2 regions of the Brevibacillus sp. YAE8 genome follow, and region 1 is predicted to be linked to the other one. Evidence: riboswitches for the same ligand, from Rfam matches in the RefSeq annotation. Region 1 holds a riboswitch; the other holds the start of a gene.
What was found. A riboswitch is a leader RNA that binds a small molecule or an ion and turns the genes downstream of it on or off. The one in region 1 is predicted to bind S-adenosylmethionine.
Positions count from the first base shown of each region.

Region 2: another riboswitch for S-adenosylmethionine. It lies ahead of AC27IT_RS21895 (aminotransferase class I/II-fold pyridoxal phosphate-dependent enzyme); the one in region 1 lies ahead of AC27IT_RS17865 (methionine ABC transporter ATP-binding protein).

Region 1 covers NZ_BAAIYG010000016.1:57,074-60,834, reverse strand. Annotated here, with positions in the region: gene AC27IT_RS17890 (MFS transporter) at 1-79, opposite strand, end outside; gene AC27IT_RS17885 (hypothetical protein) at 92-265, opposite strand; gene AC27IT_RS17880 (LCP family protein) at 455-1,462, shown strand; gene AC27IT_RS17875 (hypothetical protein) at 1,528-1,677, shown strand; gene AC27IT_RS17870 (hypothetical protein) at 1,822-2,085, shown strand; SAM riboswitch class I at 2,191-2,308, shown strand; gene AC27IT_RS17865 (methionine ABC transporter ATP-binding protein) at 2,408-3,421, shown strand; gene AC27IT_RS17860 (methionine ABC transporter permease) at 3,422-3,761, shown strand, end outside.
Region 2 covers NZ_BAAIYG010000025.1:62,577-66,337, forward strand. Annotated here, with positions in the region: gene moaC (cyclic pyranopterin monophosphate synthase MoaC) at 1-279, shown strand, start outside; gene AC27IT_RS21890 (MFS transporter) at 283-1,578, shown strand; SAM riboswitch class I at 1,675-1,789, shown strand; gene AC27IT_RS21895 (aminotransferase class I/II-fold pyridoxal phosphate-dependent enzyme) at 1,878-3,059, shown strand; gene AC27IT_RS21900 (hypothetical protein) at 3,403-3,761, shown strand, end outside.

The DNA of each region.
Region 1 (3,761 bases):
GAACCAGCAAGGCCCCGACGATCAGCCGTTTGGCGCCCAGGCGGTGAAAAAGCGTCCCGCCGACGAACTGCCCCACAATTCCTGCCAGCGATTAAACCATCAGCACAAAGCCTGCCTCGGTCATGGAGCGTTGCAAAATCGTATGTACGTACAAAGTGGTAAGCGGCCACATGAAAGCGCTGCCGGAAGAGTTGATGAAGCTCGCAACCAGGAAGAACAGGGCTTCTCGCGGATACCGCTGCAAAAAGGAAGTGGGAGAAATCACGGCCGGTCACCCCTTTGGGATTGTGTTGATTGTAGTATAACGAATATTTTAAACATTGCAAACATAAAAATATAAAAAGTGATAAGCACCCAAATAAAGGCTGCTCCACATCCTATAGATTCGAGTATACTAAACAAGTGGTGAGATGAGTTCATGTGATACAGAGAATAAAAGGTGGAGTAGTTCTTTATGCGAATGTGGAAACGGGTGTTGCTCCTGATGTTTGTCGCGATTGCCGCGACAGCAGGTTATTACGGATACTCTTTTTATCAGTTTGCTCACAATATTCAAGAGCCGAATGTCATTCGGCCAGCCCCGCCGGATGGCGGTGCCGCGACGAAAGCGGCGGAGATTCCGGAATGGGATGGCGAAGAGCGGGTGAACATCCTGTTGATGGGTGTGGACCGCAGGGGAATGAAAAATAACGGGCTCCCCCGTTCGGACTCGATGATGCTCGTCAGTATCGACCCGGCCTCCAAGCGCTACGACGTATTTTCCATTTTGCGCGACACGTACGTAGACATTCCGGGGAACGGCAGCTCGCGCATCAACTCGGCGATCGTGGAGGGCGGACCGGAACTGGCGATGAAGACCGTCAGCCAGTTTACAGGGCTTCCGGTGGACCGCTACGTCATCACCGACTTTGAAGGCTTCAAGGCTTTGATTGACTCTGTCGGTGGTGTCGAGATTGATGTGGAAAAAAATATGTACTATCACGACCCGACCGATAAAGGCATCTACGACATCAATTTGAAAAAGGGACTGCAGCAACTGGATGGCAACAAGGCTCTGCAATACGTTCGTTTTCGCCATGACGCCACATCGGACTACACGCGCACAGAGCGTCAGCGCAAGCTGCTGACGGCTGTGGTGAGCCAGATGAAGAGCGGCACGACCTTGATTCAATTGCCGTCCATCCTGAAAGAAGTGACGCCGTATATCCAGACGAATATCAGTTCCATGGATATGCTGAGGCTGTCTGCGCTTGGGCTGAAATTAAACACCGCGGAGCCAGGCAACTACCAATTGCCGCCAATGGGGATGTTCCGCGAATCCCATCGGGCAGGCGCGGTGCTCATTCCGGATGTCGACCAGATCCAGTCTTTTATCAAGGAAAAGCTGGAACCGCCAGCAGAAGAAGCGGTTTCGCAAACGAATAGCACGACCGATAGCAACGAAAACAGCACGCCAAATTGAGCGTGCTGTTTTTTTGTGTTTTCGGGCAGACTAACCATGATTTGCTATGTATGGGGGTGAGGGGAATGGACCAGGAGATTGCGCGTAAATGGTTTTCCCATACAGGGGACTTGCGAACGGAACATATCGACGAGCCGGACGGCCGCATGCGGCTGTATTTTTTGACCAGCATGGCGGATGCCAAGTCGTTTACAGCGAGCTCATCCCGAAGCTGAGAGAAATTTGTCTGGCTGAGGCAAGCATAGGGGAAGTGGAGCGGCAGCTCGGGGGAGCCGGGAGCAATCGGGTCGATCACACCCAGGGGCGATTCAGCGCCTGCTCGAAGGCTATCGCCCAAGGAAGCGTTTCTCATCAAGCTCGTGCACGGGAAATTCCGGATTGGGAGCTACGACACGTCCGTCCCGGCGCAAATTTTCGGGAAGACCGACAAGAACCGCGGCAATCCCAAGGATATGGTGCACCTTGCTTTTGACACGATTTCCAGCAACGCCCGAATCAAGCTGGAGCAAGTATCGCCGCCGGTGTTCGATATTCGCATACGCTTGAAGGCGAGAATCCTTGAGAAAGCGACGTTTCATTTTCACGTCAATGCCACCATCATTCGCAACGGAGTAATGGATTAAAAAAGTTTTTCCTGTGATTGCTATTGACGGGATATTTTCAAAAAGGATATAATCCGGTTTGTATCATGAAAATATGAAAAACGAACATAATATACGTGGAAATCTTTCTTATCAAGAGAGGCGGAGGGACAGGCCCGATGAAGCCCGGCAACCGGTTCATTTTTTGAAATGGACGTCGCGGTGCCAATTCCTACAAGATTGGTTGGATCTTGATAGATGAGAAGGGTGGATGCGAACGTATACATGCGTTGCAGCCCCTTTTTCGTTTATGAAAAAGGGGTTTTTACGTTTTTCACAAGGATTTTGCTGGGAGGTGGATGCGTTGATTCAATTGAAAAATTTGCATAAAAGCTATCAAGTGCAGGGCAAGACGATTCCGGCGTTGCTCGGGATTGATCTTTCTATAGATAAAGGGGAAATTTACGGGATTATCGGCCATTCCGGGGCGGGGAAAAGTACCTTGATCCGCTGCATCAACCTGCTGGAGCGCCCTACGTCGGGACAAGTCATCGTCGATGGGGTCGACCTGACCAAGCTCGACGATGTCAAGCTGCAGGAAAAGCGCCGCGAGATCGGGATGATTTTCCAGCACTTCAACCTGCTGTCCTCGTCCACCGTCGGGGAAAATGTCGCGTTTCCGCTCAAGCTGGCCAAGCGTCCGAAGGCGGAGATTCAGAAAAAAGTGGACGATCTGCTCAAGCTGGTAGGGCTGGAAGCGCACCGGGACAAATACCCGTCCCAGTTGTCCGGCGGCCAGAAGCAGCGCGTCGGCATCGCACGGGCGCTGGCAAACGATCCGAAAGTGCTGCTGTGTGACGAAGCGACCTCGGCGCTCGATCCGCAGACGACCAACTCGATTTTGGCGCTGCTTTTGGACATCAACCGCAAGCTGGGATTGACCATCGTGCTGATTACGCACGAGATGCACGTCATCCGCTCCATTTGCGACCGCGTAGGCGTGATCGACGGCGGAAAAATCGTCGAGTCGGGCGAGGTGCTGGACGTGTTTCTCAAGCCGCAGCATCCGACTACGCAGGAATTTGTCGAGCAGGTGGCAGATTCCACCGAGCTGCGCGAAGCTGTCGCGCACGAAAAAGCAGCGGGGAACCGCACGATTGCGCGCGTCACCTTCCTGGGAGAAAAGACGTACCAGCCGATTTTGTTCCAGACGATGCAGGAGACAGGCACAGTATTCAGCATTTTGCAGGGAACGATTTCCCGCATGAAGGATACGCCGTACGGCCAACTGGTCGTCGAACTGGAAGGCGATGTCCGTCAAAACGAAAAAACCATCGAGACGTTGCGTCAGCGTGGCTTGGAAGTAGAGGTGATATAGATGGACTGGACAATGGAAAATGTGGATTGGTCGGAGATCGCTGAGGGTACACTAGACACACTGACGATGCTGGGTTTCTCCACGTTGTTTACGATCCTGATCGGCTTGCCGCTGGGAATCATTTTATTCCTTACTTCACGTGGACAGTTGCTGCAAAACAAGGCGTTTTACTCGGTTGCTTCATTCATCGTCAACGTATTGCGTTCCGTGCCGTTCATCATTCTGATGATCTTGCTGATTCCGGTCACGAAACTGATCGTCGGCACTTCGCTCGGCGTACTCGGAGCGATTCCGCCGCTCGTGATCGGGGCCGCCCCGTTTTTTGCGCGGCTGGTGGAAA
Region 2 (3,761 bases), on a different contig from region 1:
AAGACGTGGGAAATCATCCCGATGTGCCATCCGCTTCCTTTGACCGGGATCGACATTCGCTTCGCTTTTGAAAACGAGACGACGCTTGCCCTGGAAGCATGTGTGCGGACGACGGGAAAAACGGGCGTGGAAATGGAAGCTTTGACGGCTGTCAGTGTCGCAGCTCTTACGGTGTACGATATGTGCAAGGCGATGGACAAAGGCATGGTAATCGGTCCGACTTGCTTGGTGAGCAAAACAGGCGGGAAAAGCGGCGATTTTCGTCGGGGAGAGAACTAAACCATGAAACAGAAATGGCAATCCTATCCGAGCAGCATTCGTCTTCTGGCGATTGCTGCGATCATTTTTTCTACCGGAATGGCTTGTATTTGGCCGCTTGTCACCATCTATATCCACGATTATTTAGGGAAGCCGCTGACCGTAGCGGGCTTTTTGCTGTTATTGAACCAGGGGGCTTTTTTGATCGGCAGCATCGCAGGTGGCATGCTGTTCGACCGTTGGGGGAAAATGCGCACGATCGTTTTTGCCTCGATCGGCGTCATTCTGATTTCCGTCGGGCTTGGCGTCACGCATGACTTTACGCTGTACACGATCTTGCTGTTGCTGAACGGGCTGTTTTACGGCACGCTCTCTCCGGTGATGAATGCACTCGCTGTCGTGCTGTGGCCGGAAGGCGGGCGCAAAGGGATCAACATGATCTACGTCGCGCTCAACGCCGGGGTGGCGGCTGGCTCTGCCCTCGGCGGCTTGCTGGCGAGCATTTCGTTTGCCTGGACGTTTTTTGGCAACGCGATCTCGCAAGTCATCGTGCTCGTCATGTTCGTGCTCATTTTGCCTCGGCAGCTCAAGGCAGTCGCAGAGCGGGGCCATCGGGCGGAGCAAGCCAATACCGCAGGCACTCCCGCCGCTGCTGTCCAAAGCGCTGCCAAGCCGAAGCCAGTTGAGGCGCTTTCGCCGCTACAGCAACTGCCGACGAAAAAAGTGGCGTGGGGCGCCCTACTGCTCTTGTGCAGCGGGCTGTTAATCAGTTGGATTGTCTACGTCCAGTGGACGACGGTGTTGTCGACCTACATGCAATCGTTGGGCATTTCCTTGCGTCAGTACAGCTTGCTCTGGACGATCAACGGCGGCCTGATTTTGTTCGGCCAGCCGCTGATCGCCTGGGTCATTGGCCGCTTCGCCCGCACGCTGCGAGCGCAGATGCTGCTCGGCTCCTACGTGTTCGTGCTGTCGATGCTGATTTTGTCGCAGACGACCTCCTACGCCGGCTTTGTCGCCGGGATGTTCATCATGACGCTTGGAGAAATGCTCGTCTGGCCGGCCGTGCCTGCCGTGGCAGCAGAGTTTACGCCACAGGGGCGAGAAGGCTTCATCCAAGGGCTGATCTCCGGCACAGGCTCTGCGGGACGCATGCTCGGCCCATTGCTCGGAGCGGTCATTTTCCAGCATTTTCAGGCACAAGGACTTTTGTACATCATGGCGGGGCTGGCGCTAATGTCTGTCGCGTTTTTCGCCCTGCACAGCTCGTTTCAAGGCCGCACCCGAAAAGTGCCAGCCGCGACCGTAGAAAAGATGTAGCCAGGAAAAATTCGCGGGCCTCGCGAAGCGTCTTGACACGTTCGGAGCCCGCAATGTAGTATGAAGAAGATTAAAAACAGTATATTCCGTGTGATTTACTTATGAAGAGAGGCGGAGGGACTGGCCCTATGAAGCCCGGCAGCGGATCTGCGCGCTTGCGCGTTGCAGATGCTGTGCCAATTCCAGCAGGATAATTCCTGACAGATAAGGACGTGACCAAGCTGATCTCCCCCTTTTTCTGTACGGAAAGAGGGGGTTTTTGCTGTACATTGGCCTAAAAAGAAAGGAACTGAAGACAGATGCGCATCCAACCTTCCGACATGATTGATCGGCTCCCGACCCAGTTTTTTGCGACATTGGTGGCAAAAGTAAACAAAGTCATCGCTTGTGGGCATGACGTCATTAATCTGGGCCAAGGAAACCCGGACCTGCCTACGCCGCCGCACATTGTGGAAGAGCTGAAGGCACAGGCAGAAAATCCGCTGCATCACAAATACCCGCCGTTTTCCGGCCGACTGGAGCTGAAGCAGGCAGTCGCGCACTGGTACAAGCAACAATTTGACGTGGACCTCGACCCGGAGGAAGAGGTGGCGATCCTGTTCGGAAGCAAAACCGGCCTCGTGGAAATTTGCCAGGTGCTGATGAACGCAGGCGATGTGGCACTCGTACCGGACCCTGGCTACCCGGATTACTGGTCCGGCGTAGCGGTCGTAAACGGCCGGATGTCGATGATGCCGCTGACGGCCGAAAATCAGTTTTTGCCTGACTACAGCAAAATCCCGCAAGCCGATTTGGACCGCGCCAAGCTGATGTTTTTGAACTATCCGAATAACCCGACAGCGGTGAACGCCCCGTTTGAATTTTACGAGGAAACCGTCCAGTTTGCGCGCAAGTACGAGATCGTCGTCTGCCACGACTTCGCGTACGGCGCGATCAGCTACGACGGCAAAAAGCCTGTCAGCTTCATGCAGGTGCCGGGGGCAAAAGAGGTGGGCGTGGAGTTTTACACGTTGTCCAAAACGTACAATATGGCCGGCTGGCGCGTAGGCGCGATGGTCGGCAACCGCGAGCTGGTAAGGCTCATCAATCTGATTCAGGACCATTACTTCGTCAGCCTGTTTGGAGCGGTCCAAATGGCCGCAGCCAAAGCGATGACAGACTCGCAGCAGTGCGTCCGCGATCTGGTAGCCGTCTACGAAGGCCGCCGCAATGCGCTGTTCTCCAATCTGCACCGCATCGGCTGGCAGGCCCCGCCATCGCAAGGCTCGTTTTTCGCCTGGCTCCCCGTCCCGGCTGGCTTTACTTCGGTGGAGTTCTCGGATTTGCTGCTGGAAAAAGCACATGTAGTCGTCGCACCAGGCGTCGGCTTCGGCCCAAGCGGCGAAGGCTACGTTCGCGCCGCCCTGCTGTCGGACGAACAACGCCTGGCCGAAGCGGTTCAGCGGATCGAACAGTTGGGGCTTTTTGCGAAAACGAAGTAAGTAGGAGAGCGGGTGACCACACTTCCTGGGGGTGGGGAGTGTGGTTTTGTTTTTGGGGGCTGCGTTGCGTGAGACTGCCGGGGGTGCGTTGGTCGGTTGCTCGCGTATCTCAGGATCATCCATGTTTCCCCATGTTGACCTGCGCTTGTCTGCGTTGCCCCCTTGCCCGCGCCGTCCACTGCCCACGCTTTATCACCTGCTTGTCAATCCATTACCAGTCGAACCCCCCTCCCGCACCATAAGACGTGCAGTAGTAATAAAAATCATTCTCATCGTTGACAGATAATGATTTTCATTATACGATGTTAATGATAATTGATCTCATCAGGAGCGGGAGGGTACTATGCGCTATCAGATTAACGGTTACACTGACATGTACACGGTGATCGCCAACGAGCGGAAGATCGGTGGAGCCATTGAAGCAGCTCAAGTTCGACTGCGCACAGGAGAGGTTTTCACCAATGTGGTTCTCACTCGTTTGGAAATGTCAGGTGCGCATTTTTGCTCGATCGGCTTCGTGACAGAAGAAGGCAAGCGGCTGATTGTGCATGTGGACGACATCAGCATGATCGCAGACGCGCGCCACGTCAATGTATGTGAGCTTGCCAATGAATGCATGCGGGCTGAAAAGTGCGCAGAGCGCCTGAAACGCCTGAAGCGTCTCTGTGAACTGAACGAAGGAAGCTGTACGCCTACCTTCCA